Regions from separate parts of the Acidovorax sp. K2F genome, predicted to be linked through region 2. Evidence: predicted binding sites of a transcription regulator. Region 2 holds the regulator's gene; each other region holds the start of a gene.
The links. The regulator FNR, encoded in region 2, switches genes on or off when oxygen is low (the NO sensors DNR and NnrR bind a similar motif). The targets are predictions, from matches to a motif close to TTGATNNNNATCAA.

Region 1 (7,223 bases), on a different contig from region 2:
CAGGATGGGCGCCAGCACCGTGGCGCCAAACATCGCAATCACGTGCTGCACGCCCATCACCGCCGTCTGCGGCCAGGGCAGCCGCTCGTCCGGCGCGATCACGCCGCCTTGTTGCAACACATCAGCGCTTTTCACACGCCAGTTCATGAATCCCATGTGGTTGTTCCTTGTGGTTGAGGCGCGAATGCTAGTGGATGCGGCCAGGGTGGGGGACGAGCATCCCGGGCGGGTTACGATGCCCCCGCCCCCGCGAGGCACCCCGCACCGCTGCCCAGACCCTCACTGCCATGTTTCCTGCACCCACTTGCCCCTCGTGCCGCCAACCCATGCAGGCACACCGCTTTGCCAGCAACCTGGGCGATTCGCTGGAGCTGGACATCTGCTTTGCCTGCCAGGGCCTGTGGTTTGACCGGCACGAGAACCTGAAGCTCACGCCCCAGTCCGTGGTCGAGCTGTTTCGGCTGCTGCACGAGCACCGTGTGGACCAGCACCAGGCCCTGGCCGAGAGCATGGCCTGCCCGCGCTGCAACACCAGCCTGGCCAAGGGTTACGACGTGGTGCGCAGCGGCCGCTACATGGTGTACCGCTGCGGGCGACAGCATGGGCGCTTCAGCACCTTCTCGTCCTTCATGGTCGAAAAAGGCTTTGTGCGCCACATGACGCGCCCCGAGATCGACGACCTCGCCAAGCGCGTGGGCGCCATCTACTGCACCAGTTGCGGCGCGCCCGTGGACATCCGCAAGGACCACGCCTGCCCCTATTGCCGTGCCGCGTTCTCCCTCATCGACCCCGAGGCCGTGTTGCGCGCCATGGAGGGCTATGCCGCCGCGAGCTCCAAGGCACCGGCGGCGCCGGTATCGCCCGTGGACATTGGCGACGCCCTGGTGGCCCTGGAGCGCGACCGCACCCGGGCCGAGCGCGAGCGCCAGAAGCGCGCATTCACCACGGCCAGCAGCGATGCCAATGACAGCTCGTTCACCGGAGATCTGCTGGCGGCCGGGGTGGCGCTGGTGTGGGCGCTGGTGAAGGACTAGGGATTCAGCGTCGCGCTGGCCGCAAGCCCCGCCAGTGCATTGACATACCGCAGCACGCGCTGCGGTCATTCACGACAGACTGGGGCAGACCGTTCAGAATGGTTCAAGAACCTGTTCTGAGGCCCCGAGGCCCCGAGGCCCTTGCCCTGGGCCACCCACGCAACCGTGGCGCCCGCAGCCACTGGAGGAGCGCCCCGTGCCGCAGTCCCCCACCAGACGCCCTGCCCGATCGCCGCGCAGCCCTGCGCCACCGGCGCGTGCGCTCCACTGCACCGGCAGCCTGCTGCAGCGCGCGCAGCTGCCCCCCGTGCCCAGCACCCTGCTCATCCCTTTGGCCGCGCGTGCCCACGGCGGGCGCTATTTCCCCTGGCTCGACTGCCACGATGCCGTGGCCCAGGCCTTGCTGACCCAGTTGGGTGCCGATGTGAGCAGCACCCTGGACGACCTGCCCACGGTGCTGCATGTGCTGTGGCGCACCCGCGCCATCAAGGAGGCGGGGCGCGCCTTTTTTGCCGAGCACCCGCAGGCCCTGGGCGTCAACCTGGGGTGTGGCCTCACGCACCACTTTCAGTGGCTGGACACGGGGGCCAACCAGTGGCTTGATGCGGACCTGCCTGCGGTGATGGCGCTGCGCAAGCCCCTGTTGCCGCCGCAGTGCCCGCGCATGCGCCATGCCGATCTGGACCTGTCGCAAACCGGCTGGTGGCAGCGGCTCGGGCTGCCCGCGCAGCGCACCGCACCCCCGGTGCTGCTGGTGTGTGAGGGCGTGTTGATGTACCTGCCACCCGCGCAGGTGCACGCCGTGCTGGCCGAGTTTGCGCAGCACGCGCCACCGGGCTCGCGCATGGTGCTGGACGTGATGACGCGCCAGGCCGTGGGTTGCGCGGCCCGCCACGCCAGCGTGGGGCCTACGGGCGCGGAGTTTCGGTGGGGTGTCGGCCGCATGACAGAGCTGGCGGCCGTGCACCCGCGCCTGCACCTGCTGCGCGAGCAAAGCGTGGCGGAGGGCTACGGCTGGGCCGGTATTGCCATGGACATGTGGTGGCGCCCCTGGCTCGGTGCGCCGCTGTATGGCCTGGCCACGCTGGGGGTAAGGGACAGCCTCCCCTGAGCCGCTTCGCGTCTTCCCCCTGAGGGGGACGCCACCGGTGGCCTGGCAAAGCCAGTTGCACGGTGGCGCTGGCGTGGGGCGCGCCCGTTGCAGAGGTTGGCTACGGCCTGAGCGTCAGTGCGCGCATCCATTGGGGTGCCTTGCCCGTCAGCTGCCCCACGATGGCCGCCTGCAGCGGTGGCAGGCGCCGCGCGCCCTGCAGCACCAGTTGCCGCAGCAGGCGGGGCACCGGGCGGGCGTCGGTGTACAGGCGCACGATGGCGTTGGTGCCCTGGTAGATGGGCCAGGCGTGGCGGTGGTGGCCCTGGGCGTAGGGGGCCAGGGCGTCGGCGCTGCCAATGTCCTGCCCGCGCTGGCGGGCGCTGACCAGCGCGGCCGTGAGCCGCTCCACCCCCGCCAGCCCCAGGTTGTAGCCATGCGCCGTGACCGGGTGCATGCCCACGGCGGCGTCGCCCAGCAGCGCGCAGCGGTGGCCCGCAAAGCGCTGGGCATACACGGCCACCAGCGGGTAGGCATGGCGCTCGCCCACCAGCGCCATGGGTCCCAGCCGGTCGTTGAACTGGGCCTGCACCTGGGTGGCAAAAGCCTCGGGGCTTTGGGCCATCAGCGCGGCGGCGTCGGCCGCGCCCGCCGTGACCACCACCGAGCACAGCGCCTGTCCCGTCTGTGGGTCATCGGGCAGGGGCAGCACGGCCAGTGTGCGGTCGTAGCCAAAACATTCGTGCGCCACGTTGCCGTGGGGCAGGGCGTGGCGCATGCGGCAGACGATGACGGTGCGGCCAAAGTCGGTCATGTCTGCGCCAAGGCCCAGTTGGCGGCGCGTGGCCGAGAAGCGGCTGTCGGCGGCCACCAGCAACGGGGCGGTGAGGCGCTGGGGCGTGGCGTGGTCGCCAGGGCCCGTGTGGGAGGGCACGCAGTCCAGCTCGGCATGGCCGGGCAGCGCGGCCACGCGGGTGACCTGGGTGCCGGTGAGCAGGCGCACGCCCGGGGTGCTCGCAGCCACCGCGTGGGCTGTGCGCCGCAGCGCGTGGTTGGGCACGATGAAGCCCAGGGCGCCGGGAGCTGACACATCGCCGTGGGTGCCGCTGGCCGCGTTCAGTTGCAGCGCGCTATGGCGGCCCAGCGGGCCGTCGTGCACCTGGGCCTCGGCAATCTGGCCCACCTCGTGGTCGGCCAGGTGCGCCCAGCTGCCCAGCCGCTGCAACGTTGCCCGGCTGGGGTGGGTGAGGGCGATTTCGCGGCCGTCAGGTGCGGGCTGGGCCAGCGCGCGGTCGCCCTGCTGCTCCACCACGGTGGCGGTGAACCCGGCCTGCGCCAGGGAGATGGCCAGCGACAGGCCCGCCGGGCCTGCGCCGACGATGAGCACGTCGCTGTGGTGGGTGGTCATGGCGGGATGAATACAGGGTGACAAGGTGCCCGCCCCGGGTCGGGGAGGCCGCGCGCCATTGTGGGCGGGCGGGTTGGGGCACGCTTTGCCCTGCGTCAAGCCATGGCGTGGTGGCGCTATCCAATTGATAGCTGCTCAGGCATATGTTTCTAGCGCCTGGGGGCTAAAACAATCGAAACTCAGTCTCTGGCTGCCTTGCGCGGGGTTCTGCTGGACTTCTTTTTGGCCGGGCCTGCCTTCTTGCCGCGCAGGTGCAGCACCCAGGTGACCAGCAGCCACAGGTAGCCCGCCGGGATGCTGTACGCCGCAAAAGCCGCCAGCGACAGCGGTGGTGCGGTGATGGAGCGCGGGTTGGCAATGGTCTCCAGCAACTGGCGCGTGCCGGTGCCCAGCGTGGGCGTGGCGTGCTGGCTGCCCGAGCGGGCCATGAGGGCGCCCATGAAGGTGAAGAACTCCATCAGCAGCGCGCCGATCAGAAAACAGGCCAGCAGGGCCATCAGCTGTGCGAACGCCCGCCGGTTGCCCTTGGCCAGGAACACGATGGCCGACACCAGCCACAGCGCGGGCAACAACAGGACCAGGGCGGGCCAGGCGGACAGGAGAGTGGACATGGGAGACACGGCAGGTAGCAACAGGCAGCAGGGGCCGCTGGTGCGGGCACCAGCGATTCATCGGCAGGGCGCCTCCAGGAAGGCGGTCGAGTGCGGATGATAGAGGCTGCCTGTCACCGGCTGATTCCGGCGGGTCGCGCGACCCGTCTGCCACCGCCGGCCGGCGCTTACGCCGCCACAAAGTCGGCCACGGCCTGCAGCACCTCGGCCTGCTGCAGGATCTTGCGGTGGCCCAGGCCCTCGGTGGCCAGCAGCGTGGCGCCGGGGATGTGGTCGCGGTAGGCCTCGCCGTCGGCAAAGCGGTTGATGCGGTCGCCCCGGTCGTGCACCACCAGCGTGGGCAGGGCAATGCGCGGGCCCACGGCCGGGGGCTCGAACTGGCGCATCAGGATGCCTTCGCGCGCCTCGATGCGCCGCTGCATGGCCGCGCGCGTGCGTTCCGACAGGCCGAACACCTGTGCGAACAGGCGCGTGTACTCGTGCGGCGAGGCGGGCGGCGCCAGCAGCACCAGGCGCCCGGTGGCCAGACCCCGGCTGGCCGCGTGGGCCGCTGCGTTGGCCGCCAGCGAATGGGCCACCACGGCGTGGGGCGCCGAGTCCTGCGCGTGCAGGCGGGCGGTGGCGTATTCGATGGCACGGGCGAACTGCGGCAGGTTGCTCACGCGGCCCCGGCTGCCGCCGTGTGCGGGCAGGTCCACCAGCACCGGGCGCAGGCCGCGCGCGACCAGGGCGTCGGCCAGCGGCAGCATCTGGCGCGCATGCCCGCCCCAGCCGTGCAGCAGCAGCACCGTGGGGCCGTGTGGCTGGGCCTGGGGCAGGTACAGCGTGATCTCGGCGTCTTCAAACGCCAGGCGCTCCGTGCGCCAGTGGCCCGGTGGCACGGCGCTGCGGCCCGGTTTGCGCAGGGGCAGGGGCGTGCCAAACAAGCGGTAGGCCGCGCGCACGGCCAAGGTGGGCCACAGGCGTTCGGCCGTGCCCAGCGCCACACGCAGCAGGCGCATGCCGGGGTGCTCGCCGTAGAAGCTGGACGTGGCCTGCAGCGCGGCGGATGGAGAGGTGTTCATGGTGGGACTCCAGGAGGGAGATGGGGTAGATGGGGGAGGTGGACCGGGCGGACGGTCAGTAAAAGATCCAGTCCCGGTTGCTGCGCGGGAGGCTGGTGAGGGTGCTGCGCAGCGACCGGATGGCGCCCACTGCGGCCGCGATGGCGGCGATGCCCAGGATGATCAACATGGTGGTTCCTTTCTTCGCACGGTTGTGCGAAATTGGGGCATAAAAAAACAAGAGCACTCCCTGGCACACCACCGCGTATCAAGCGGGGGAGGGGAGGTAACTCTTGACGAGGCGCGCCCAGGACGCCTCGGTGCGTGCCGCTGCCTGCGGATCACGCAGGAAGCGAACGTCGTGCAACAAGCCCATGATCAGGCCATAGATCTCGCCCACCAGCTGGTCGGGGGATGTGTCGGCCGCCAGGTGCCCGGCCTCGATGGACTGGATCACGGTGCGGCGCAATGCGGCGCGCCAGCGGGTGATTTCAGCGTGCAGGAGGTCGCGCAGCTCGCCCTCGCGGTCGTCCAGCTCGAAGGCGCCTGCGGTGTAGATGCAGCCCGTGAAGGCCTCCACGTCGCGCGTGCGGGCAATCCAGCGGCGCAGGATCTCCTGCAGGCGCGGCAGGCCCTTGGGCTGCTGCATGGCGGGTACGAACACGTCGGCCAGAAAGCGGCGTCCAAACTCCTCGATCACCGCTTTTTGCAGCGCCTCGCGCGAGCCGGCCCGCGAGAACACGCCGCTCTTGGAAAGGCCCACGCGGTCCGCCACGGCCTGCAGCGTGATCGACTCCAGCCCCTCGGCCGCAGCCAGGTCCAGCGCCGCGCCGACGATGGCGGCGCGGGTGAGTTCGGCTTTCTGGGTTTTGGCGTCCATGGGCGCAATTTAGCACGATTGTGCGAAATAACGCAATCCCCGCGCTGTCAACCGGGCGACGGGTGTGGCTGGCCTCTGCCGGGCGCCGCTGGTACGCTGCGTCGCCATGGAGACAACACACAACACCCCGCCCTACATTCCCCAGATCCGCCTGTACCAGAACTGGCTGCGCGACCAGCGCGGTCTGCAGTTCGACAGCTACGACGCGCTGTGGCGCTGGTCCACCACCGACCTCGACGCCTTCTGGCAAAGCATCTGGGACTACTTCCAGTTGCAGTCGCCCACGCCCCACACGGCCGTGCTGGCAAAGAACACCATGCCCGGCGCGTTGTGGTTCCCCGGTGCGCAGGTCAACTACGCACGCCAGGCGCTGCGGCATGTGGATGCCGCCCACGCGGCGGGCCTGCCCGCCATCATCAGCCGCAACGAAAAGGGCCAGCACCGCGAACTGAGCTGGCCCGAGTTGCGCCGCCAGGTCGCGTCGCTGGCGCTGCACCTCAAGGCCCAGGGCATCCAGCCCGGCGACCGCGTGGCTGCCTACCTGCCCAACGTGCCCGAGGCCATGGTTGCCTTCCTGGCCACGGTGAGCATCGGCGGCGTGTGGAGCATCTGCGCGCCGGACATGGGCACGCATGCGGTGCTCGACCGCTTTCGGCAGATCGAGCCCAAGGTGCTGATCGGCGTGGACGGCGTGAGCTATGGCGGCCGCGACCACGACCGCCGCCCCGTGCTGGCCGAGCTGCGCGAGGCCCTGCCCAGCGTGCAGCACGCGGTGCTGCTGGGCAATCTGGATGCTTCTGTTTCGATAGCTGGCTGGGCAAGCTGGACTAGCGCTACCGCTAAAAATGATGCAGAAACGGCAGCATTCGAGCCGATGTGGCTGCCGTTTGACCACCCGCTGTGGATCGTCTACTCCAGCGGCACCACCGGCCTGCCCAAGCCCATCGTGCACGGCCACGGCGGCACGGTGCTGGTGGCGCTGCAGCTCAAGGTGCTGCACAACGACATCGGCTGCAGCTACGAGCCCAACAGCTTTGGCGAGCGCTACCACTGGTACAGCTCCACCGGCTGGGTGATGTGGAACGCGCAGCTCAGCGGCCTGCTGTCGGGCACCACCTGCGTGATCTACGACGGCAACCCCGGTGGCAGCAAGGAGC
Region 2 (7,223 bases):
AAGACCCCGCTGGAGCTTGTCTGATGGACATCCTTTATTTGCTGATTCCTCTGTCCGTGATGCTGGTGCTCCTGATTCTGGGAGGCCTGTGGTGGGCCGTGTACCACGGCCAGTTCGAGAGCGTCGAACAAGAGGGGGAGCGCATTCTCCGAGACGGTTGACTTGTGTCAATGCCCGATAGCCGCGACTGCAACAAACTCTTACTGCAATACAAAGAGGTGCCCGATGGATTTTCCAAAAACAAATGCTGCGCACTACAACGATACGGTAGTGCGGCAGTTCTCTATCCTGGCCGTGGTGGTGGGGGTGGTCGGCATGCTGGTGGGCGTCATCATCGCCGCCCAGTTGGCCTGGCCAGAACTCAACTTTGGCATTCCGTGGCTGAGTTATGGCCGCTTGCGACCTTTGCACACCAATGCGGTGATCTTTGGTTTTGGCGGCAGCGCGCTGTTTGCTACCAGCTACTACGTGGTGCAGCGCACCTGCCAGGTCCGGCTTTTTGCCGGTCCACTGGCCGCATTCACCTTCTGGGGCTGGGTGCTGGTCATTGCGGCAGCGGTCGTCAGCCTGCCCATGGGTTACACCCAAGGCAAGGAATACGCTGAACTTGAATGGCCCATTGACATCCTGATCACGCTGGTCTGGGTGTCCTATGCCATCGTGTTCTTCGGAACCATTGGCACCCGCAAGGTCAAGCACATCTATGTGGCCAACTGGTTCTTTGGTGCCTTCATCCTGGCCGTGGCTCTGCTGCACCTGGTGAACAGCGCAGCCATCCCTGCGGGCATGATGAAGAGCTACTCGGCCTATGCCGGTGTGCAGGACGCCATGGTGCAATGGTGGTACGGCCACAATGCAGTGGGCTTCTTCCTGACCGCTGGCTTCCTGGGCATGATGTACTACTTCATCCCCAAGCAGGCGGGCCGTCCGGTGTACAGCTACCGCCTGTCGATCGTCCACTTCTGGGCGCTGATCTTCACCTACATGTGGGCCGGCCCACACCACCTGCACTACACCGCGCTGCCCGACTGGACGCAATCGGTGGGCATGGTGTTCTCGCTCATCCTGCTGGCCCCCAGCTGGGGCGGCATGATCAACGGCATCATGACCCTGTCGGGTGCATGGCACAAGCTGCGTGACGATCCCATCCTGCGCTTCCTGATTGTGTCGCTGTCGTTCTATGGCATGTCCACGTTCGAAGGCCCGATGATGTCCATCAAGACCGTCAATGCCCTGAGCCACTACACCGACTGGACCATTGGCCACGTGCACTCCGGCGCCCTGGGCTGGGTGGGTCTGATCTCGATGGGTTCGCTGTACTACCTGGTGCCACGCCTGTTCGGCAAGGACAAGATGCACTCTGTCAAAGCGATCGAGCTGCACTTCTGGATGGCCACCATCGGCATCGTGCTGTACATCGCAGCGATGTGGATTGCCGGCGTGATGCAGGGCCTGATGTGGCGCGCGGTCAACCCCGACGGCACCCTGACCTACACATTCGTGGAAAGCGTGAAGGCCACCTATCCCTTCTATGTGATCCGTGTGGCGGGTGGCTTGCTGTACCTGGGCGGCATGCTGGTCATGGCCTGGAACGTGTGGCTGACTGCCATCTCGGGCCGTTCGGTCAAGGTGGCCATTCCTGCTGTGAACGCGGCCCACGCTTGAGTCCGAAGGAGATCATTCATGTCCAACAACAACACATCTGCTTCGACCGGTTTCTCCCATGAAAAGGTGGAGACCAACAACTTTCTGATGATCGTGCTCATCCTGATCGTGATCGCCATTGGTGGTCTGGTCGAGATCGTGCCCCTGTTCTTCCAGAAGTCCACGACCGAGGCGGTCAAGGGCGTGGAGCCCTACAACGCCCTGCAGCTGGCGGGCCGCGACATCTACATCCGCGAGGGTTGCTACAACTGCCATTCGCAGATGATCCGCCCCTTCCGCGCCGAGACGCTGCGCTACGGCCACTACTCGGTGGCGGGCGAGTTTGTGTATGACCATCCCTTCCAGTGGGGCAGCAAGCGCACGGGGCCTGACCTGCACCGCGTGGGTGGCAAGTACAGCGACGAATGGCATCGCATCCACCTGAACAACCCCCGCGATGTGGTGCCCGAGTCCAACATGCCCGCATACCCCTGGCTTGAAAAGAACCAGGTGGACCCCGCAGTGATGGCTCCCCGCATGAAGGCCCTGCGCACCGTAGGCGTGCCTTACACCGACGAGCAGATCACTGCTGCGGCGGGCGAGGTCAAGGGCAAGACGGAGCAGGACGCGCTCATCGCCTACCTGCAAGTCATGGGCCGTGCGCTCAAGTAAGCAAAGGAGATATCCCATGGACATCACCACCATGCGCATCGTCGCCACCCTGGCATCGATGGCCTGCTTCATTGGCATCTGGGTCTGGGCCTACCGAGGCCGCAACAAGGCCCGGTTCGACGAGGCAGCCCAGCTGCCTTTCGAGACAGATTGACCTTCACCAGAACGAGAACACCCCATGAGTGACTTCACCAGCAATTTCTGGTCGGTCTTTGTGACCACGCTGACCCTGGTCGGCATCATTGCCTGCGGCATCCTGCTTTGGATGGCAGGCCGCAAGAAGGTGGTTGCCACCTCCGACAACACCACCGGCCACGTCTGGGACGAGGACCTGGTCGAAATGAACAACCCCCTGCCGCGCTGGTGGGTGTGGCTGTTCGTCATCACCATCGTATTTGGCCTGGGCTACCTGGCTGCCTACCCAGGTCTGGGCAGCTTTACCGGCAAGCTCAACTGGACGCAAAAGGGGGAGTACGAAGCCGAAATGGCCAAGGCCAAGACGGAGCTGGAGCCCCTGTATGCCCGCTTTGTATCCATGAAGCCCGAAGACGTGGCCAAGGACCCGCAGGCCCATGCCATTGGCGAGCGCTTGTTCATGAACAACTGTGCGCAGTGCCACGGCTCGGATGCACGCGGCAGCAAGGGCTTCCCGAACCTGACGGACAACGACTGGCTGCATGGCGGCACACCCGAAAAGATCCGCGAGACGCTGGAGAAGGGCCGCATCGGCAACATGCCTCCCATGGCAGCGGCCGTGGGCACCCCAGAAGACGTGCGCAACCTGTCGCATTACGTGTTGAGCCTGTCGGGTAGCCCGCACGACTCGCTGCGTGCATCGCTGGGCAAGTCCAAATTTGCGGCTTGCGCGGCCTGCCACGGCATGGATGGCAAGGGCAACCAGGCACTGGGTGCACCCAATCTGACCGACGATATCTGGCTGCATGGCTGGGGCGAGGCTGCCATCACGGCCATGATCAATAACGGAAAGGTCAACCAGATGCCTGCACAGGCCGAGAAGTTGACCGAGGCGCAGATCGGCGTACTCTCTGCCTATGTGTGGGGCCTGTCGAACAAGCAGGTGGCTGCACGTTGATATGTCCACCGGGCGGTGCTTGAGGCACTGCCCGGGTTTTCTTTTCAGAGTAAGCCTGTACTCCGTTCATAAAGCGACACCATGAGCACACCCAGCGAGCCTGCTCGCAAGGTCATCCCGATTACGCCAGTCGCCGCCGATGCGTCCTCTGCGGGCGAGATCATCTCGCTGTACGAAGCGCAAAAGAAGATCTACCCGCGCTCGATCAGCGGATTGTTTGCGCGCTGGCGTTGGGGCATGGTGCTTTTGACTCAGCTGGTGTTTTACGGGCTGCCGTGGTTTGAATGGGGCCAGCGCCAGATGGTGCTGTTTGATCTGGGAGCTCGCAGGTTCTACATCTTTGGCCTGGTGCTCTATCCGCAGGATTTCATCTATCTCACCGGTCTTCTGATCATTTCGGCGCTGTCGCTGTTCCTTTTCACCGCCGTGGCAGGGCGCCTGTGGTGTGGCTTTGCCTGTCCGCAGACGGTGTACACCGAAATGTTCATGTGGATCGAGCACAAGATCGAAGGCGATCGCAGTGCCCGCCTCCGTCTGGACAACGGTCCCTGGACGTTCGAGAAGATCCGCAAAAAGTTTCTCAAGCAGGTGGTGTGGATCACAGTGGCCCTGTGGACTGGGTTCACTTTCGTAGGGTACTTCGTGCCTATCCGCGAACTGGGCAGCGAGCTGCTGGCGTTTGAAGGCGGCTGGCAGATTTTCTGGGTGCTGTTCTACGGCTTTGCCACCTACGGCAACGCAGGCTTCATGCGCGAGCAGGTCTGCAAGTACATGTGTCCCTATGCGCGCTTTCAGAGCGCAATGTTTGATAAAGACACGCTCATCGTCACCTACGACCCTGAGCGTGGCGAGCAGCGCGGCCCGCGCAAGAAGAACATTGACTACAAGGCCCAGGGGCTTGGCGACTGCATTGACTGCTCGCTGTGTGTGCAGGTCTGTCCGGTGGGCATCGATATCCGGAAGGGCTTGCAATATGAGTGCATTGGTTGCGGGTTGTGTGTGGACGCCTGCAATACCGTAATGGACAAGATGCAGTACCCGCGTGGCCTGATCCGCTATTCCACCCAGAACGGCGTGGCCAAGCGCTGGACGCAGTCCCAGATGCTGCGTCGCGTGCTGCGTCCCCGTGTGCTGATCTACACCGCCGTGCTGGTAGCACTGTGCGTTGCCATGCTGGCCAGCCTGGTGGTGCGCACGCCGCTGAAGGTGGATGTCGTGCGTGACCGGGCCGCGCTCTCGCGCATTGTGGCGGGGGGCAAACTGGAGAATATTTACCGGCTGCAGATCATGAATGCCACGGAGGGCGAACAGCGCTACCGCATCAGTGCGCGTGGACTGGAGGGGCTGGAGGTGGCCTCCGAGGCCGAAGTGGATATTGGCGCAGCAGAGTCGCGCTGGGTGGCCGTGCGTTTGCAGATTCCGTACGGTTCCGCCACGTCGGGCTCGCATGCGGTTCAGTTTGACGTGCAGGCCGTCGGGGCAGCTGCCCACGTGACGGAAAAATCCGTGTTTCTTGTGCCGCGTTGAGCGGCATCCCGGTGGGGCCTTTCAGGGCCGCACTTTGACCGATATTGTTGAGGAGTAGAGCACCATGTCTTCAAACCCTGCCATCGCGACACCGGCAGTTCCCATGCCCTGGTGGAAGTTCGGCCATGTGTGGCTGGTGATTGCCGGGCCTGCCATCGTGATCGTGGCTGGCTTTGTGACGCTGTGGCTGGCGATTTCTCGGCCTGACCCGGTGGTGGCCGAGGATTACTACCGCCAGGGCATTGAGATCAACAAGACCTTGGTGGCGCCGGAGAAAAGCCTGGCACCGGCCCTCAAGGCCCGCAACCATGCGGCCACCCCCGTGCAAGACCAACCACGCTGACAACCCGCCGGTCGCTGCCCCCAGCGACCCCAGGCAGCACCAGGAGACAGAACCGATATGTGGACGCAACGCCTGATGTGGATTGCATGGCCCGCCTTCTTGATGGCGGGCGTGCTGGAGATGCTGGTTTTTGCCATGGTGGACCCCCAGGACCTGCACTGGTTCGGCCAGCCCCTGGCGCTGTCACGGCAAGGGGTGTACACCCTCGCATTTTTTGTGTTTTGGGCCATCACCATGGCAACGAGCGCATTGACGACACTGCTTTCCATGTCTCCGTTCGAGGTCAACCGGTGCCCGGTGCCCGATGGGGAGCGCCCCGACGATTGCCGCAAGACATCGTCCTGCCCCTGAGCCCTTTTCGCCTGCTTGTCTGGGCATGCAATGCATGCCGTTTCGCAAGAGATGGTTGTACTTTGTGCTGAACCGACTCTCTGCGTGGAAGTGGCTCAGTGTCAGTGTCGTCAGTGGCAGGTCTGCTGGCTGTTCACAATGCGTCGCAGGGCATCGGTGTCGAGAATGCGCACATGGCGCTGTTTGACTTCCACGATCCCTTCTTCCACAAACTTGGAGAAGGTCCGGCTGACCGTTTCGAGTTTGAGACCGAGGTAGCTGCCGATTTCTTCGCGCGTCATGCGCAACACCAGTTCCGACTGCGAGAAGCCCCGTGCATGCAGGCGCTGCACCAGGTTCAGCAAAAAGGCGGCCAGGCGTTCCTCGGCACGCATGCTACCCAGCAGCAACATCACGCCGTGCTCGCGCACGATCTCGCGACTCATGATCTTGTGCACGTGGTGCTGCAGGGCAGTGACTTCGCGTGACAGCTCTTCAATGCGGTCGAAGGGCATGACACACACTTCGGCGTCTTCAAGTGCCACCGCATCACAGGTATGGTGGTCATTGACGATGCCGTCGAGCCCGATGATCTCGCCCGCCATCTGAAAGCCCGTGACCTGGTCGCGACCGTCTTCCGTGGCCACGCAGGTCTTGAAGAACCCGGTGCGGATGGCATACAGGGACGTGAAGGACTCGCCATTGCGAAACAGCGTGCCTCCGCGTTTGACTTTGCGACGGACGGCGACCACCTCGTCAATGCGCTGGAGCTGCTCTTCGTTCAAGCCCACGGGCATGCACAGCTCGCGGAGGTTGCAGTTGGAGCAGGCGACTTTGATGGTGAGCGGGTTCATAGGCACATGGACTTGGGTTGTTGGTCGAGCATATCGTGCTTGCCGTACACGAACCTGAATACAGGGCGCGGGCGAGCGGCTGACCTTCATCAAATTGTCGCCGTATCGCTTGTTGGTTCACTTGATGCAGGTCAAGGACATGTCCCGGAGCCTACGGCACAGTCAAGGTGTACGCAAGGAAATTTCCCCATGACTGCTGTTTCGCCAGATCTTCTGCGCCGCTTTGACGTGCCAGGGCCCCGTTATACGTCCTATCCAACGGCCGACCGATTTGTGGAGGCCTTCGGTCAGGAAGATTATGTGCTGGCGCTGCAGCAGCGCCGTTCGGGCACGCTGGCCAAGGCCATGCCGCTGTCCCTGTACGTGCACATCCCGTTTTGCGAATCCCTGTGCTACTACTGCGCCTGCAACAAGATCATCACCAAACACCATGACCGCGCCGAGGTCTACTTGCGCTACCTGAGCCGCGAGATCGACCTGCACACCGCGCACTGTGGCGTAGGACAGGTGGTGAGTCAATTGCACCTGGGCGGTGGCACGCCCACCTTCCTCTCAGATGCGGGCTTGCGGGAGCTGATGGCCATGCTCAAGCGCAGCTTCACGCTGGCGCCCGGGGGCGAATACTCGATCGAAGTGGATCCGCGCACGGTCAACTCCGAGCGTCTGGCGCTCCTGGCTGAATTGGGCTTTAACCGCCTGAGTTTTGGCGTGCAGGACTTTGATGCCGAAGTGCAAAAGGCCGTGCACCGCATTCAGCCTG
Region 3 (7,223 bases), on a different contig from region 2:
GCCCGGCAACACCTCGGCCATCACCTCGCCCGCGGCCGGGTCCAGCCCCAGGCGCCGGGCCATGGCCTCGGCCGCGCCCCGGTTGTCGCCCGACACCATCACGGTGCGAATGCCGCGCGCCTTGAGCGCCGCCAAAGCTTCGCGCGCGCCCGGCTTGGGCTCGTCGCCAAAGGCCATCAATGCCCGCAGCGCCAACCCTTCCGTGACCCGCTGGGCCACGGCCGACACCGTGGCGCCTTCGCGCTGCAACGCCTCCGCGCGGTCTGACAGCGGGCCCAGGCCCACCCCCAGCTCCTGCATCCAGCGCAGGCTGCCCACCAGGTAGCTCTGGCCGTCCACCTCGCCCTCGGTGCCGCGCCCGGGCACGGCGCGCACGTCCTGCGCGGTGGCCACGTGGATCTGCCGCTCGCCCGCAGCCGCCACCACCGCGCGCGCCAGGGGGTGTTCGCTACCGCTTTGCACTGCGGCCACGGCCGCCATCACCGCCGTATCGTCCAGACCCGGCACCACCTCAAACGCCGTGAGCCGGGGCTGGCCCACGGTCAGCGTGCCGGTCTTGTCAAAGGCCACCGTATCCACCTTGTGCGCCAGCTCCAGCGCCTGCACGTCCTTGATCAGGATGCCGTGTTTGGCCGCCACGCCCGTACCCGCCATGATGGCCGCGGGCGTGGCCAGCCCCAGCGCACAGGGGCAGGCAATCACCATCACGGCCACGGCGTGGATCAGCGCCGCCTCCAGCCCCGCACCCATGGCCAGCCAGCCCGCCAGGGTCACCAGCGCCACCACCAGCACCACCGGCACGAAGATGGCCGACACCTGGTCCACCAGCCGCTGGATGGGCGCCTTGGCGGCCTGCGCGTCTTCCACCAGCCGAATGATCTGGGCCAGCACCGTCTCGGCGCCCACGGCCGTCACCGCCATCACGATGCGTCCATCGCCATTGATCGATCCACCCGTCAGCGCCGCGCCCACATCGCGCGCCACCGGCAGGGGCTCACCGGTCAGCATGGATTCGTCCACCTGCGTGTGGCCCTCGTGCACCGTGCCATCGACGGGGATGCGCTCGCCAGGCCGCACCACCAATTGATCGCCCACCAGCACCTCGGACACCGGCACATCCACCTCGCCCTGCTTGGTCAGCAAATGCACCACATCGGGCCGCAGCGCGTGCAGCGCACGGATGGCCGCCGTGGTCTGGCGCTTGGCGCGCGCCTCCAGCCACTTGCCCAGCAGCACCAGCGTGACCACCACGGCCGACGCCTCGAAGTACAGGTGCGGCACATGCCCCGGGTGGTCTGAGGGCGCCGTGAGCCACAGCCACATCGACAGGCCCCAACCCGCGCTGGTGCCCAGCGCCACCAGCAAGTCCATGTTGCCGCTCAGCGCCTTGGCCGCATGCCAGCCCGCCTTGTAAAACCGCGCCCCCAGGATGAACTGCACCGGCGTGGCCAGCACAAACTGCACCCAGGCGGGCAGCATCCAGTGCTGGCCGAACAGGTCGCCGATCATGGGCAGCACCAGCGGCGCCGACAGCAGCAGGCCAATGCCCACGGGTAAAAAGCCGGCCCAGGGCGACAAGTCCTCCGGAGCATCCTCCTGCCCCGCCGCACGCGGCTCGTAGCCCGCATTGCGCACCGCGCGGCGCAGGACCGCCTCCATGGCCGCGGGGTCAGCGCCTACCTGCGTGACAAAGGCAATGCGCGCAGACTCGGTCGCCAGATTGACCGAGGCCTCCTGCACGCCCGGCACCTTGCGCAGCGCGCGCTCCACACGGCCCACGCAGCTTGCGCAGGTCATGCCAGAAATGCCCAGGTCCAGCGAGTGCACAGACCCAGGCGCGGTGTTGAGGGGGGTGGTGATGGTGTTCATGGCCGGGATGCTGATCCTTGACGTGATGGCAAGGTCAAGCATTGATATTGATCAACCCTCACATCATGAGTGTCTTGAGCGGTGTTTGACTCTGCCACGATGTCAAGCTTCAACATTCACTTCGGTCGCTTTAACGGCCCTCTTGAAAACCAACCCGAGGACACCCCATGACAACCACCACTACTTTCCAAGTTCAGGGCATGACCTGTGGCCACTGCGAACGCGCCGTCACCCAGGCCGTGCAGCAGGTAGACCCCGACGCCCAGGTGCGCATCGACCGCGCCAGCGGCAAGGTGGACGTGGACAGCACCGCCCCCCGCGAAGCCCTGGCCGCCGCCATTGCCGAAGAAGGCTACACCGTCGCGGCCTGAGCGCCGCGCCACCACGCACCCAGCGAGGGCCACACCATGACCATGCCCCATTCCCCAGATGCCGCGCCGACCACGCGCGCCAAGGCCGCAGCACCCCGCCCCATCGCCTGGCCTGTGCCCATCGGCGTCGCTGCCAAGCGCGCAGGCATCTCGGCGCGCATGGTGCGGCACTACGAATCGCTGGGCCTCATCAACGGCGTGGCGCGCACCGACAGCGGCTACCGCCAGTACACCGAGGCCGACGTGCACGCCCTGCACTTCATCCGCCGCAGCCGCGACCTGGGCTTTTCGATGGAAGAAATCGCCGAACTGCTGGGCCTGTGGCACGACCGCAGCCGCGCCAGCAGCCAGGTCAAGCGCATCGCCCAACAACACATCGACGACCTGAGCGAACGCATCGCCCAGATGCAGGCCATGCAGCGCAGCCTGCAAACGCTGGTGTCCTGCTGCCAGGGCAACGACCGGCCGGACTGCCCCATCCTGGACGACCTGGCAGCGGGGCAGGCAGAACACCACACGCCCAGGATTCCGCGCAAGACGCTACCAAATCAATAGCTACTCGCACATGTTCGACTAGCGCTTGGAGCGGTTTTTCTTTGAAATCTGTATGGGAAGGCCCGTCAGGCACCACCCAAACGCGCTGGAGCCTTGACCTTGCCAACTGCCGTTTTGCGGCGGGGTGCGGTCGCTGGCGCGGCCCCCGTGTCCGCGGCTGAAACCGGGGCCTGCGCAGACCGCCGCAGCACCCCATCGCACAGCGTCGCAATGCACTGCTGCGCCACCTGCTCGGGCGTGTATTCGCCATCGGGCTGGTACCAGCGGCCGATCCAGCTCAGGGCACCGGCAATCACAAAGGCCGTCATCTTCGGGTCGCAGGGCTGCAGCGATCCCTCGGCCACACCCTCGGCCACGAGGCGGCGGAATTCCTGGTCGATGGCGGACTTCAGGCGGCGCAGTTCCTTGCGGCTTTCGGGGGGCAGCTGCTCGTCCCCCACGCGGATCAGGCACATGCCGAAGTCCATGGTGACGATGCGCGCGTACACCTGCATGCAGGTCATGAGCTGGTCAATGGCCTTGCCGCCCGCAGCGCGCGAGGCGTCAATCCCCTCCAGCATCATCGTGAGCCCCTTGCTCACGCACTGCAGCAGGATCTCGTCCTTGTTCTTCACGTAGTAGTACAGCGTGGGCTTGGTCACGTTCAGGCGCGCGGCGATGTCGTCGAGCGAGGTGGCGTGAAAGCCGCGTTCGTTGAACAGCTGGGCCGCTGCCTGCAGCACGGCATTGCGTTTGGCCTCGCGCTGGCGCTCGCGGTGCGACACCGGGGGCCAGGGAGACGCCGCAGCGGTCGGGGCTGGCGCAGGGGCGGCTGGGGCCGACTCAACCTTCGCGGTTTTTTTGACCGGCTTGGCCAGCTTGACCTGTTTGGCAGCGGGTGCAGAAGACGGCGCTGCGGCGGTGGGGGTGGCGCTGCGGCGTCGGGTTGCCACTTTGGCGTGGGGCATGGATGGCAGTTCCTCGGGAAAGTACGGATGCTGATGAGGGTCGCGGCTTCCAGAATCTACTTGCGAGTAAACAGTTTACGCATAAGTAGGAAATTTGCGCTGGGTTCCATCGAAATTTCTGTCAAAAGCTGCAGTCAACCCGTATTAGAAAGCCAATGGAGACAACCCCTTCCGGCCCCGCTGCTGCCACGCCCCTGCTGCAGGTGCAGGGCGTGACCCTGGCGTTCGGTGGCGTGAAGGCGCTGACCGGCGTAGGCTTTGACGTGCAGCCCGGCTCCATCACCGCCGTCATTGGCCCCAACGGTGCGGGCAAGACCTCGCTGTTCAACACCATCTCGGGCTTTTACCGGCCCAGCCAGGGCTCGATCCGCTTTCAGGGGCAGGACATCACCCGAGTGCCCGCACCGCAGCGCGCCAAGCTGGGCCTGGGACGCAGCTTTCAGAACATCGCGCTGTTTCGCGGCATGACGGTGCTGGACAACATCAAGCTCGGCCGCCACGCACACCTCAAGACGAACGTGCTCGACGCCCTGTTCTACCTGGGCCGCGCGCGCCGCGAAGAAGCCGAGCTGCGCAGTGACATCGAGGAACGCATCATCGACTTCCTCGAAATCGACCACATCCGCCACGCACCCGTTTCGGCCCTGCCCTACGGCCTGCAAAAGCGCGTGGAAATGGCCCGCGCGCTGGCCATGCAGCCGCAGATCCTGATGCTGGACGAACCCGTGGCCGGCATGAACCGCGAAGAGACCGAAGACATGGCGCGCTTCATCCTCGACGTGCGCGAGGAATGGGGCGTGACGGTGCTGATGGTGGAGCACGACATGGGCATGGTGATGGACCTGTCGGACCACGTGGTGGTGCTCAACTTCGGCCAGGTCATTGCACAGGGCACACCCGCCGTGGTGCAAGCCGATCCCGAGGTCATCCGCGCTTACCTGGGTGCGGGCGATGTGGGCGACCTGCGCGCCAGGCTGCGGGCTGGTGGCCAATCTGCAAACACACAGGGAGCCGCATGATGGATTGGGCCTACCTGTTTGAAATCAGCCTCACCGGCATCGCCGGTGGCGGGCTCTACGCACTGGCCGCACTGGCTTTCGTCATGGTCTACAAGGCCACGCGCGTGGTCAACATTGCCATTGGCGAGCTGCTGATGGTGGGGGCCTACCTGTTCTTCACCTTCGCGTCGATGTTCGCGCTGCCGCTGTGGCTGGCCATCCCCGCCGCCGTGCTGGGCACGGGCCTGCTGGGCGCGGTGATCGAGCGCACCATGATCCGCCCGCTGCTGGGCGAACCGCCGATCTCGGTCTTCATGGTCACCGTGGGCCTGGCCTCGGTGCTCGTGGGCCTGGTCGAGATGATCTGGACGGCCGACCAGCGCCGCCTGCCCGACTTCATGCCCACGCAGCCCATCATGGTGGGGGATGCATTCCTCGCACCCAAGGTGTTCTGGGGCGCCGTGATCGCCATCGTGTTCATCGCGGCAGTGCTGGTGGTGTTCCGCTTCTGGCGCGGCGGCGTGGCCTTGCGCGCCACGGCCAGCGACCAGGCCGCCGCGTACTCGGTGGGCATCAACGTGCCGCGCGTGTTCTCGCTGGCCTGGGTGGCCTCGGCCATGCTGGCTGCCATCTCCGGGATCATCGTTGGCTCAATTGGCGGCATCTCGTCCAGCATGGGCGTGTTCGGTCTTTCAGTGCTGGTGGTGGTCATCGTGGGCGGGCTCGACAGTGTGCTGGGCGCGCTCGTCGGCGGCATCCTCATCGGCCTGATCGAGGCGCTGGCCGGGGCCTACCTGGGTGGCGAATACAAGCTGCTGGCCACCTTCATCGTGCTGGTGGCGGTGCTGCTGGTGCGGCCGTACGGCCTGTTCGGCACCCATGAGATAGAGAGACTCTGATGCGCATCGGAACCCTCAAGGAAACCTACATCGCCGACGCGGCGCTGTTCGACTCGCGCACGCAAAAAGTGTGGCTGGCCGTGGGCGCTGCGCTGCTGGTGCTTTTCCCCTTCATGGCCAGCGACTACTGGCTCTACCTGGCCTGCCTGGTCAGCATCAATGTGGCCAGTGCCACGGGGCTCAACATCCTCACAGGCTACACGGGCCTCGTCAGCCTGGGGCAGGCGGCCTTCATGGGCCTGGGGGCTTACACGGTGGCCGTGCTGGAAACCAAGGTGGGCACGCCCTTTGTGCTCAACCTGCTGGCAGGTGGCTTTGTCGCCATGCTGGGCGGCATCGTGGTGGGCATTCCTTCGCTGCGCGTGAAAGGGCTGTACCTGGCGATTGCCACCATTGCCGCATCGTTCATCGCGCACTTCATCTTTGCCAACTGGAAGTTCACCGGCGGCACCGGTGGCCTGAGCGTGCCGCCCGCCAAGCTGTTCGGCATGGCGCTCGACACCTCGTTCCGGCTGTACTGGCTCATCGTGCCAGTCACCCTCCTCATGCTCCTGGGCGCGGCCAACCTGTTTCGCACGCGCGTGGGCCGTGCCTTCATCGCGATTCGCGACCGCGACATCTCGGCCGAGGTGCTGGGCATACCGCTGCTGCGCTACAAGCTGCTGTCGTTTGGGCTGTCGTCGTTCTATGCAGGCGTGGCCGGGGGCCTGTGGGCGTATTTCTTTCGCGTGGTCACGCCCGAGAGCTTTCCTCTGCTCATGTCCATCTTCTTCCTCGCGGCCATCATCGTCGGTGGCATGGGCTCCATCCTGGGCGGCATCCTGGGCGCGGTGTTCATGACCATGGTTCCTGAATTGCTCAAGCTCGTGGTGGGCCTGCTGCCCGGGGGTGCGGAACTCACCGTGTTCCTCTCGCCTGTACGCACCGTCATTTTTGGCCTGCTCATCATCGGTTTCCTCGTCTTCGAGCCCCATGGCCTGGCCGAAGTGTGGCGGCGCATCCGCCGTTTTTTCCATCTCTGGCCTTTCCGCAACTAATCCATTCAGGAGACAACATGGACACACCACACACTTCCCTCCAGCGCCGCCACCTGCTGCTCGGTGCCGCTGGCGCCGCAGCCCTCACCAGCCCGCTGTCGGTGCTGGCCCAAGGCGCCGAAGAGATCGTGATCGGCGGCTCCATCCCGCTCACCGGCGTGTTCGCGTTTGCGGGCGTGGGCATCAACGCGGGCATGGGCGACTACGTGAAGATGCTCAACGACGCGGGCGGCATCAAGGGCCGCAAGGTCAAGTACGTGCCCGAGGACACGGGCTACAAGGTCGATGTGTCGGTGGCGGCGTTCAAGAAGATCACCAGCCAGAACAAGGTGAACCTGTACTACGGCGACTCCACGGGCTTCTCCAAGACCATCAATCCCGAGCTGGACCGCAACGGCAACATCCTCATGGCCGGCGCGTCGTTTGCCACCGAACTCAACGACCCCAAGAAGTACCCCAACCAGTTCCTCGTGGGCCCCGACTACACCGAGATGTTCGGCATCCTGCTCAAGCACATCGCCAAAGAGAAGCCCGGCGCCAAGGTAGC
Region 4 (7,223 bases), on a different contig from region 2:
CAGCGCGGCAGCCACGCCCACCATGTCCCAGCGCGCACCGGGTGACAGCAGCAGCGCCGCCATGCCCAGCACACCCAGCGCCCCGGCCGCCAGCGCCAGTGCGGGCGGGCGCCGGTGGTCCAGTGCCCAGGTCAGGCCCATCACCACCAGCGGGCCCACGGCACCCACCACCGCAGCCACGCCACCGGGCAACCGGTAGGCCGCCACAAACAGCAGCGCCTGGAACACGCCAATGTTCAGCGCCGCCAGCACCATCAGGCGCCGCCACCCCATCCAGTCGCCCCAGGCCGGCCAGCGGCGGCACCACAGCACCAGCAGCAAGCCCGCGGGCAAGGTGCGCAGCAGTGCGGCGGTGAAGGGCCGGTCGGGCGGCAGCAGCTCGGTGGTGACGATGTAGGTCGAGCCCCAGATGACCGGTCCGAGCGCTGTGGTGAGCGCATCCAGCCAGGCGGAGGAACTTGCAGAAGCACGTGAAGCAGCCATATATTTATCTTCAAATCAAGACAAAAACTCTACCATACAATCTTGAATTCAAGACAAATCAACCACCACAAGCCCATGGCCACCCCACGCCAACCCGACGCCGTCGACGCCATCCTGGCCCAGTGGAAGCGCGAGCGCCCCGACCTGGACGCGAGCCCCATGGGCCCCATTGGGCGCATCAAGCGCTGCGCCGCGCTGCTGGAGCGGCGGCTGGATGAAACCTTTGCCGAATTCGGCCTGAGCCGCTGGGAGTTCGACATGCTGGCCACGCTGCGCCGCAGTGGCGCGCCCTACTGCCTGGCGCCGACCACGCTGTTCTCCACGCTCATGGTCACGTCGGGCACCATGACGCACCGCATGGCCAAGCTCGAAGCCCAGGGCTGGATCGAGCGCCTGCCCAACCCGGCCGATGCCCGCAGTTCGCTCGTGCAGCTCACGCCCCAGGGGCTCGAACTGATCGACCGCGCCGTGGAAGCCCATGTGGCCAACGAACACCGCATCCTTTCCGACCTCAAGGCGGCCGATCTGGCCGCGCTGGATGCGCGGCTGGCCCTGCTGCTGTCCGCTTTGGAGTCACGCAGAGGCCAGTGAAGACACCCGGCCCTGTGTACTGCGCAGTAACATGGCGGGATGCCTCAAAACCACCTCTACATCCTCACCGGCGCATCGCGCGGCATGGGCCTGGCCATGGCCCAGCAGCTCTTGCGCAGCGGCAATACCCTGATCTGCATCGCCCGCAGTGCCAACGATGACCTGACCGCCGAGGCCCGGGCCGCAGGCGTCGCCATCGAACAGTGGCAGCAAGACCTGTCGCAGGGCGAGCAGGCGGCCCATAAGCTGCAAGCCTGGCTGCAGGCCCAGGGCCCGCAGGCGTTTGCCAGCGCCACCCTCATCAACAACGCGGGCATGATCCCGCGCATCGCCCCGCTGTCGGCCAGCGACGCGGAAGACCTGGCCACCGCCCTGCGCGTGGGGCTGGAGGCGCCCATGCAACTCACCGCTGCTTTCCTGGGCGCGACGGACACCTGGACGGTGCCACGCAAGGTGCTCAACATCTCCTCGGGCCTCGGCCGCCGGGCCATGGCATCACAGGCCGCATACTGCGCCGCCAAGGCGGGCATGGACCATTTCACCCGCTGCGTGGCGCTGGACGAGGCCATCAAGTCCCATGGGGCCAAGGTATGCTCACTGGCTCCCGGTGTGATCGACACCGACATGCAGGTCCAGCTGCGCGGCGCCGACCCGGCCGCCTTCCCGGACCGCCAGAATTTCGCCAACCTCAAGACGGGTGGCCAGCTCACATCGCCTGCCGACGCCGCCACCCGCGTGCTCGCCTGGCTGGAGCGCGCAGACTTCGGCACCAACCCGGTGGCCGATGTGCGCGAGGCGTGAGCCCGATTACTCCTATTTTAATAGCTGCAACCGCATGGTTCACTAGCGCCTGCAGCCATTTTGACCTGAATTTCTCTGAAAGGACCTCCCCATGACCCGTGAAGTCGTCGTCGTCAGCGCAGTGCGCACCGCCATTGGCACCTTTGGTGGCAGCCTCAAGGACGTGCCCCCCACCGAACTGGGCGCACTCGTCGTGCGCGAATCGCTTGCCCGCGCCAACGTGGAAGGCAAGGACGTGGGCCACGTGGTGTTCGGCCATGTGGTCAACACCGAGCCCAAGGACATGTACCTGTCACGCGTGGCAGCCATCCACGGCGGCTGCGGCGAAGGCACGCCCGCCTACAACGTCAACCGCCTGTGCGGGTCGGGCCTGCAGGCCATCGTGAACGCCAGCCAGTCCATCCTGCTGGGCGACACCGACGTGGCCATCGGCGCCGGTGCCGAGAACATGAGCCGCGTGCCCTTTGCCAGCCTGAACATGCGCTGGGGCGCCCGCATGGGCGACACCAAGATGGTGGACATGATGATCGGCGCACTGCACGACCCCTTCCACAACATCCACATGGGTGTGACGGCCGAAAACATCGCCGCCAAGTGGGGCATCAGCCGCGAAGACCAGGACAAGCTGGCGGTCGAGAGCCACAACCGCGCCGAGCGCGCCACGCAGGCCGGTGTGTTCAAGGACCAGATCGTGCCCGTCACCCTGAAGAGTAAGAAGGGCGACGTGTTGTACGCCACCGACGAGCACTTCCGCCCCGGCGCCACGATGGACGACCTGGCCAAGCTCAAGCCCGTTTTCATCAAGGAAAACGGCACGGTGACGGCTGGCAACGCCTCGGGCATCAACGACGCCGCCGCCGCCGTGGTGCTGATGGAAGCCGGTGCCGCCAAGGCCCGTGGCGCCAAGCCCCTGGCCCGCCTGGTGGCCTACGCCCACGCGGGCGTAGACCCCAAGTACATGGGCATCGGCCCCGTGCCCGCCACGCAGCTGGCGCTGAAGAAGGCCGGGCTCACCGTGGCCGATCTGGATGTGATCGAAGCCAACGAGGCTTTTGCCGCCCAGGCCTGCGCCGTGACCAAGGACCTGGGCCTGGACCCGGCCAAGGTCAACCCCAACGGCTCGGGCATCTCGCTGGGTCACCCCATCGGCGCCACCGGTGCGCTCATCACAGTCAAGGCCATCCATGAGCTGCAACGCATCCAGGGCCGCTATGCGCTGGTGACGATGTGCATTGGCGGCGGCCAGGGCATTGCGGCGATTTTTGAGCGCCTCTGACCTGCACGCGGGTGCGCACACTGCCATCGCCACCCGCGATGCTGCCACCTGCTATTGGCAACGCGAGCGCCACAGTCGATCAGCGATCATTGGCGCCCGCTGCCCCAGATCAGCCGGGCAACCGCAGCCGCACCCAGCGGCCTGGCGGCGGCCCGCACACCACTGAACCGACGGAGACACCTCTCACCATGATGCGCACCCTGCTTTCCTTCACCGCCCTCGCCTTTGCGCTGGGCACCACGGCCTACGCCCAGGCACCTGCGCCCGCTGCGGCATACCCCACCAAGCCCATCCGCCTGATCGTGCCCTTCCCGCCCGGCGGCGGCACCGACATCCTGTCGCGCCTGGTGGCCACCAAGCTCACTGAAAGCGCCAAGTGGACCGTGGTGGCCGACAACCGCGCCGGCGCAGGCGGCACCATCGGCATTGGCGAGGCCGTCAAGGCCGCGCCCACGGGCTATGACCTGGTCATGGGCCAGAAAGACAACCTGGTGATCGGCCCCTGGCTGTACAAAAACCTGCCCTGGGACCCCACCAAGGACCTGACCGCCGTGGCCCATGTGGCCTACACGCCCGTGGTCATTGCCACCAGTGCCAACTCCAAGTTCAAGACGCTGGCCGACGTGGTGGCTGCTGCCAAGGCAGCGCCCGGCACCATCACCTACGGGTCGCCCGGCAACGGCACCTCGATCCATCTGGCAGGCGACCTGTTCGAAAAGGCTGCGGGCATCAAGCTCAGCCACATCCCTTACAAGGGCTCCAACCCTGCGCTGATGGATGCGCTGTCGGGCAACGTGGACCTGCTTATGTCCTCGGTGCCATCGGCCATGGCCCAGATCAAGTCGGGCAAGCTGCGCCCGCTGGCTGTGACATCGGCCAAGCGCAGCTCGTCCATGCCCGAAGTACCCACCGTGTCCGAGTCGGGCTTCAAGGACTTTGATGTGAGCACCTGGTACGGCGTGTTTGCGCCCGCAGGTACACCGGCCACCGTGGTGAACGTGGTCAATGCAGAAATCAACAAGCTGCTGGCCACCCCTGAAATGAAGGCCGCCATCCACGCCCAGGGTGCCGAGCCGGAGGCCATGTCGTCCGCTCAGTTCAACACCCTGCTAAAGACCGACTACGCCAAGTGGAAGGGCATTGTGGAAGCCTCGGGCGCAAAGATTGAGTGACCCCCTGAGGCGCTTCGCGCCTTCCCCCTGAGGGGGACGCACCCGGTGGACTGGCAGAGCCAGCTCCACGGGTGCACTGGCCTCTGGCGTGCCTGTTCCGAGCGCAGATGGCTACGGGTGGTGCGCAGCGTCATCGAGCACTGAAATAAAAAACGGCTCCTTTCGGAGCCGTTCTTCATGGGGGAGCGTGTTCAGTCCCGCACAACCAGCACGGGGATGTGCACCACACCCAGCACACGCTGCGTGACGCTGCCCAGCACCAGCTTTTCCAGGCCACGGCGGCCATGCGAGCCCATCACGATAAGGTCGGCGCCTGTGCTCTCCAGCGCGCGCAGGATGCCGTCGTGCACCGCATGGCCCTCCCCCACCACGGTGGTGACCTGCACACCCGCATCGGCCATGGCCTTCTTGGTGGCGTCCAGCGCGGCATTGGCCTCGGCTGTGGCGGCGCTGATGTATTGCGCCTGGCCGTAAGCAAAGTCGGCGCCCACGCCGGTGAAGGGATAGGGGTCGATCACATACACCGCCGTGACGGCGCTGCCAAAGGTCTTGGCCAGACCTGCGGCCTTGGACACGGCCAGCATCGAGGTCTTGGAACCGTCGACAGGAACCAGAATGTGTTTGAACATGGTGCTACTCCTTGAATGAGGGGTGGGACCAGGCTTGTGGCCTGACCATGGGCGACAGTGTGAACCGCCACCATACCCCGCATCTTGATTCGCATCAAATCGGATGCACTTCTGCCGCAGTGTTCAGACCCCAGACGGCGCCAGTCCCACCACGTCCGCGCCCTGGAAGTTCCCCCGCCGGCAGGTCACCACCAGGGTGTCGCGGTAGCCTCCGTCCTTGAGCGGCTGGATGGGCGTGGACTCGTGGATCATGCGCGCGTCGTCCAGCAATAGCAGCGACCAGGGCTGCGTCAGCGTAAAGCGCTGCCCGGCAGGGCCGTTGGCCTCAAACACCCGCGTCTCGCCACCCTTGACGCCCTCGCGCCCCACCAGAAACACCGCCACCAGATCCACCCCGTCGCGGTGGGCACCTTCGGGTGTGGGGCGACCAATGCCGTCGGTGGTGTCGATGCGGAACTGGTGCGCCTCTACAAACCAGGCCACCGGTGCCTGCGGCCCGGCAAACACGGCGTCCGACACGCCCGCCAGCGCGGCCAGCAATTGCTGCCACACCGGCTGCGCCACGGTGGCGGGCTCCATGGGGGCAAACCAGCGCTCCATGCCGCCGTGCAGCGCGTTGTACTCCACGGGCTGCCAGTGGGCACGGTGCGGCACCTGCTCCATCCGGCCCTCCTGCAGCACAAAGCAGGCGTGGCGACGGCGGCGGTAGCGACCACCGTCCTTCAGGAATTCATCGGGCGGCAAGGCTGCCCAGTCGCTGTTGAGGGCCAGCAGCGCCGACAGGTCAGCGCCTACCCATTCGGCAACGGCCTCAGGGCTGAGCACGGCAAAGCCGCTGCTTTGCAGCTGGCTGGCGACGTCAGCCGGTGTAGTGAAAGGGGGAGAAAAGGAGACTTGGGCCATAGAGGCCCGAGCTTAACCGCAGCCGCCACCACAGGTTCTGCGATGGCGCAAACAGGGTGGGTGCAGTGTGGGGGCCGCATCCGGATCCACGCAACCGGCCAGCCCCCGTGGTCGCAAGCCGCTCAGTCCCGGTTGCCATGGCCCTTGCCACGGCCTTCACCCTTGCCATACCCGCGGTCATGGTCACGGTCGTGTTTGCCACCGCGTCCACGGTCGTCATCCCAGCGATGGTCATCGCGCCCGCGCGGCCCCTGGTACGGGTTGCCACGGCGTGGGGGCGGCTCCTGCACAAAGTACACCGGCTGGCTGCAGGCGTTGTAACGAGCGCAGTGTTTGCCCCAGTTCTTGGCATGGCCGGGCGGCACATACAGGTAAATGGGCGCACGCGGCACCACCACAGCAGGGCGCTGGATGATGACGGGCTCTGCGTAAATCAGCGGCGGTGGCGGTGCATTGCCAATGTTGATGCGGCCATACACGCCGGGTGCCAGTTCGCCCCCCACGGTGGCATTGACGTAGGCCTGCGCATGCGCGCCGCCCGCCAGGCCCAGGAGCGCGGCCGCAGCCGCACCCGAAACAAGAAGACGGATCGTGGGAAACATGGTGTTTTTCATGGAAAGCTCCTGCTGACTGCCACACCGTGCACACACACAGCGTGTGCACAGGGAGGGCGGCCCTGTGTGAGTCACAAGGCTTCCTGTACCTTACACCTTTCAGACGCTACAAAATGTCAGCCAATGGCGACAGTTGTTGACGCGAGATGAGGTACCGCAAGGCCTTGGCTGCCGGCGCCCAAGTCCGATATACGTCCACCGGCATCACGACGCCGTTGCACTGGCAGCCGCCTGCAGCAGTGCCTCCGCCGGCCCGGGGCGCCCGAACAGGTAGCCCTGCCAGGTGTGGCAGCCCAGCCCGGCCAGCATGTCGCGTTGCTCCTGGGTTTCGACCCCCTCGGCAATCACCCCCAGGTCCAGGCTCTGGGCCAGGGTCACGATGGTGCGGGCAATGCTGGCGTCATTGGCGTCGGTGAGCAGGTCGCGCACAAAGCTTTGGTCGATCTTGAGCTGGTCCAGTGGCAAGCGCTTGAGGTAGCTCAGGCTCGAATAACCCGTGCCAAAGTCGTCCAGCGAGAAGCCCAGGCCCGACGCACGCAGGGTGTCCATGCGCTGGATGGTGTCCTCCACATCGTCCAGCAGCAGGGTCTCGGTCAACTCCAGCTTCAGCCGGTGCGGGTTGGCGCCGGTTTCTTCCAGCACGCCCAGCACTTCCTCCACAAAGTGGCTGTGGCGGAACTGCCGTGCGCTCACATTCACGGCCAAGGTCCAGTGGGCAGTCTGCGGGTCGCGGGCCCACTGCACCAGTTGCAGG

Region 1: a site for FNR is predicted at 3,618-3,631, ahead of ubiM (5-demethoxyubiquinol-8 5-hydroxylase UbiM). Genes of this name have one in related genera too.
Region 3: a site for FNR is predicted at 1,911-1,924, ahead of N4G42_RS00530 (cation-translocating P-type ATPase). Genes of this name have one in related genera too.
Region 4: a site for FNR is predicted at 5,037-5,050, ahead of N4G42_RS15060 (universal stress protein). Genes of this name have one in related genera too.

Annotation. Positions count from the first base shown of each region.
Region 1 covers NZ_JAOBSQ010000001.1:171,757-178,979, forward strand. Annotated here, with positions in the region: gene N4G42_RS00840 (solute carrier family 23 protein) at 1-156, opposite strand, end outside; gene N4G42_RS00845 (zf-TFIIB domain-containing protein) at 288-1,034, shown strand; gene N4G42_RS00850 (class I SAM-dependent methyltransferase) at 1,231-2,145, shown strand; gene ubiM (5-demethoxyubiquinol-8 5-hydroxylase UbiM) at 2,246-3,532, opposite strand; gene N4G42_RS00860 (hypothetical protein) at 3,712-4,143, opposite strand; gene N4G42_RS00865 (alpha/beta fold hydrolase) at 4,311-5,207, opposite strand; gene N4G42_RS00870 (TetR/AcrR family transcriptional regulator) at 5,455-6,066, opposite strand; gene N4G42_RS00875 (acetoacetate--CoA ligase) at 6,173-7,223, shown strand, end outside.
Region 2 covers NZ_JAOBSQ010000041.1:81,441-88,663, reverse strand. Annotated here, with positions in the region: gene N4G42_RS16025 (cation-translocating P-type ATPase) at 1-24, shown strand, start outside; gene ccoS (cbb3-type cytochrome oxidase assembly protein CcoS) at 24-161, shown strand; gene ccoN (cytochrome-c oxidase, cbb3-type subunit I) at 226-1,665, shown strand; gene ccoO (cytochrome-c oxidase, cbb3-type subunit II) at 1,684-2,316, shown strand; gene N4G42_RS16005 (CcoQ/FixQ family Cbb3-type cytochrome c oxidase assembly chaperone) at 2,333-2,470, shown strand; gene ccoP (cytochrome-c oxidase, cbb3-type subunit III) at 2,495-3,409, shown strand; gene ccoG (cytochrome c oxidase accessory protein CcoG) at 3,491-4,936, shown strand; gene N4G42_RS15990 (FixH family protein) at 5,001-5,279, shown strand; gene N4G42_RS15985 (hypothetical protein) at 5,337-5,630, shown strand; gene fnr (fumarate/nitrate reduction transcriptional regulator Fnr) at 5,741-6,463, opposite strand; gene hemN (oxygen-independent coproporphyrinogen III oxidase) at 6,653-7,223, shown strand, end outside.
Region 3 covers NZ_JAOBSQ010000001.1:102,600-109,822, reverse strand. Annotated here, with positions in the region: gene N4G42_RS00530 (cation-translocating P-type ATPase) at 1-1,869, opposite strand, end outside; gene N4G42_RS00525 (heavy-metal-associated domain-containing protein) at 2,037-2,240, shown strand; gene cueR (Cu(I)-responsive transcriptional regulator) at 2,277-2,795, shown strand; gene N4G42_RS00515 (TetR/AcrR family transcriptional regulator) at 2,861-3,742, opposite strand; gene N4G42_RS00510 (ABC transporter ATP-binding protein) at 3,898-4,761, shown strand; gene N4G42_RS00505 (branched-chain amino acid ABC transporter permease) at 4,758-5,639, shown strand; gene N4G42_RS00500 (branched-chain amino acid ABC transporter permease) at 5,639-6,676, shown strand; gene N4G42_RS00495 (ABC transporter substrate-binding protein) at 6,694-7,223, shown strand, end outside.
Region 4 covers NZ_JAOBSQ010000038.1:159,055-166,277, forward strand. Annotated here, with positions in the region: gene N4G42_RS15035 (DMT family transporter) at 1-483, opposite strand, end outside; gene N4G42_RS15040 (MarR family winged helix-turn-helix transcriptional regulator) at 559-1,074, shown strand; gene N4G42_RS15045 (SDR family NAD(P)-dependent oxidoreductase) at 1,114-1,875, shown strand; gene bktB (beta-ketothiolase BktB) at 1,967-3,151, shown strand; gene N4G42_RS15055 (tripartite tricarboxylate transporter substrate binding protein) at 3,340-4,323, shown strand; gene N4G42_RS15060 (universal stress protein) at 4,515-4,952, opposite strand; gene N4G42_RS15065 (2OG-Fe dioxygenase family protein) at 5,076-5,855, opposite strand; gene N4G42_RS15070 (hypothetical protein) at 5,978-6,469, opposite strand; gene N4G42_RS25580 (EAL domain-containing protein) at 6,674-7,223, opposite strand, start outside.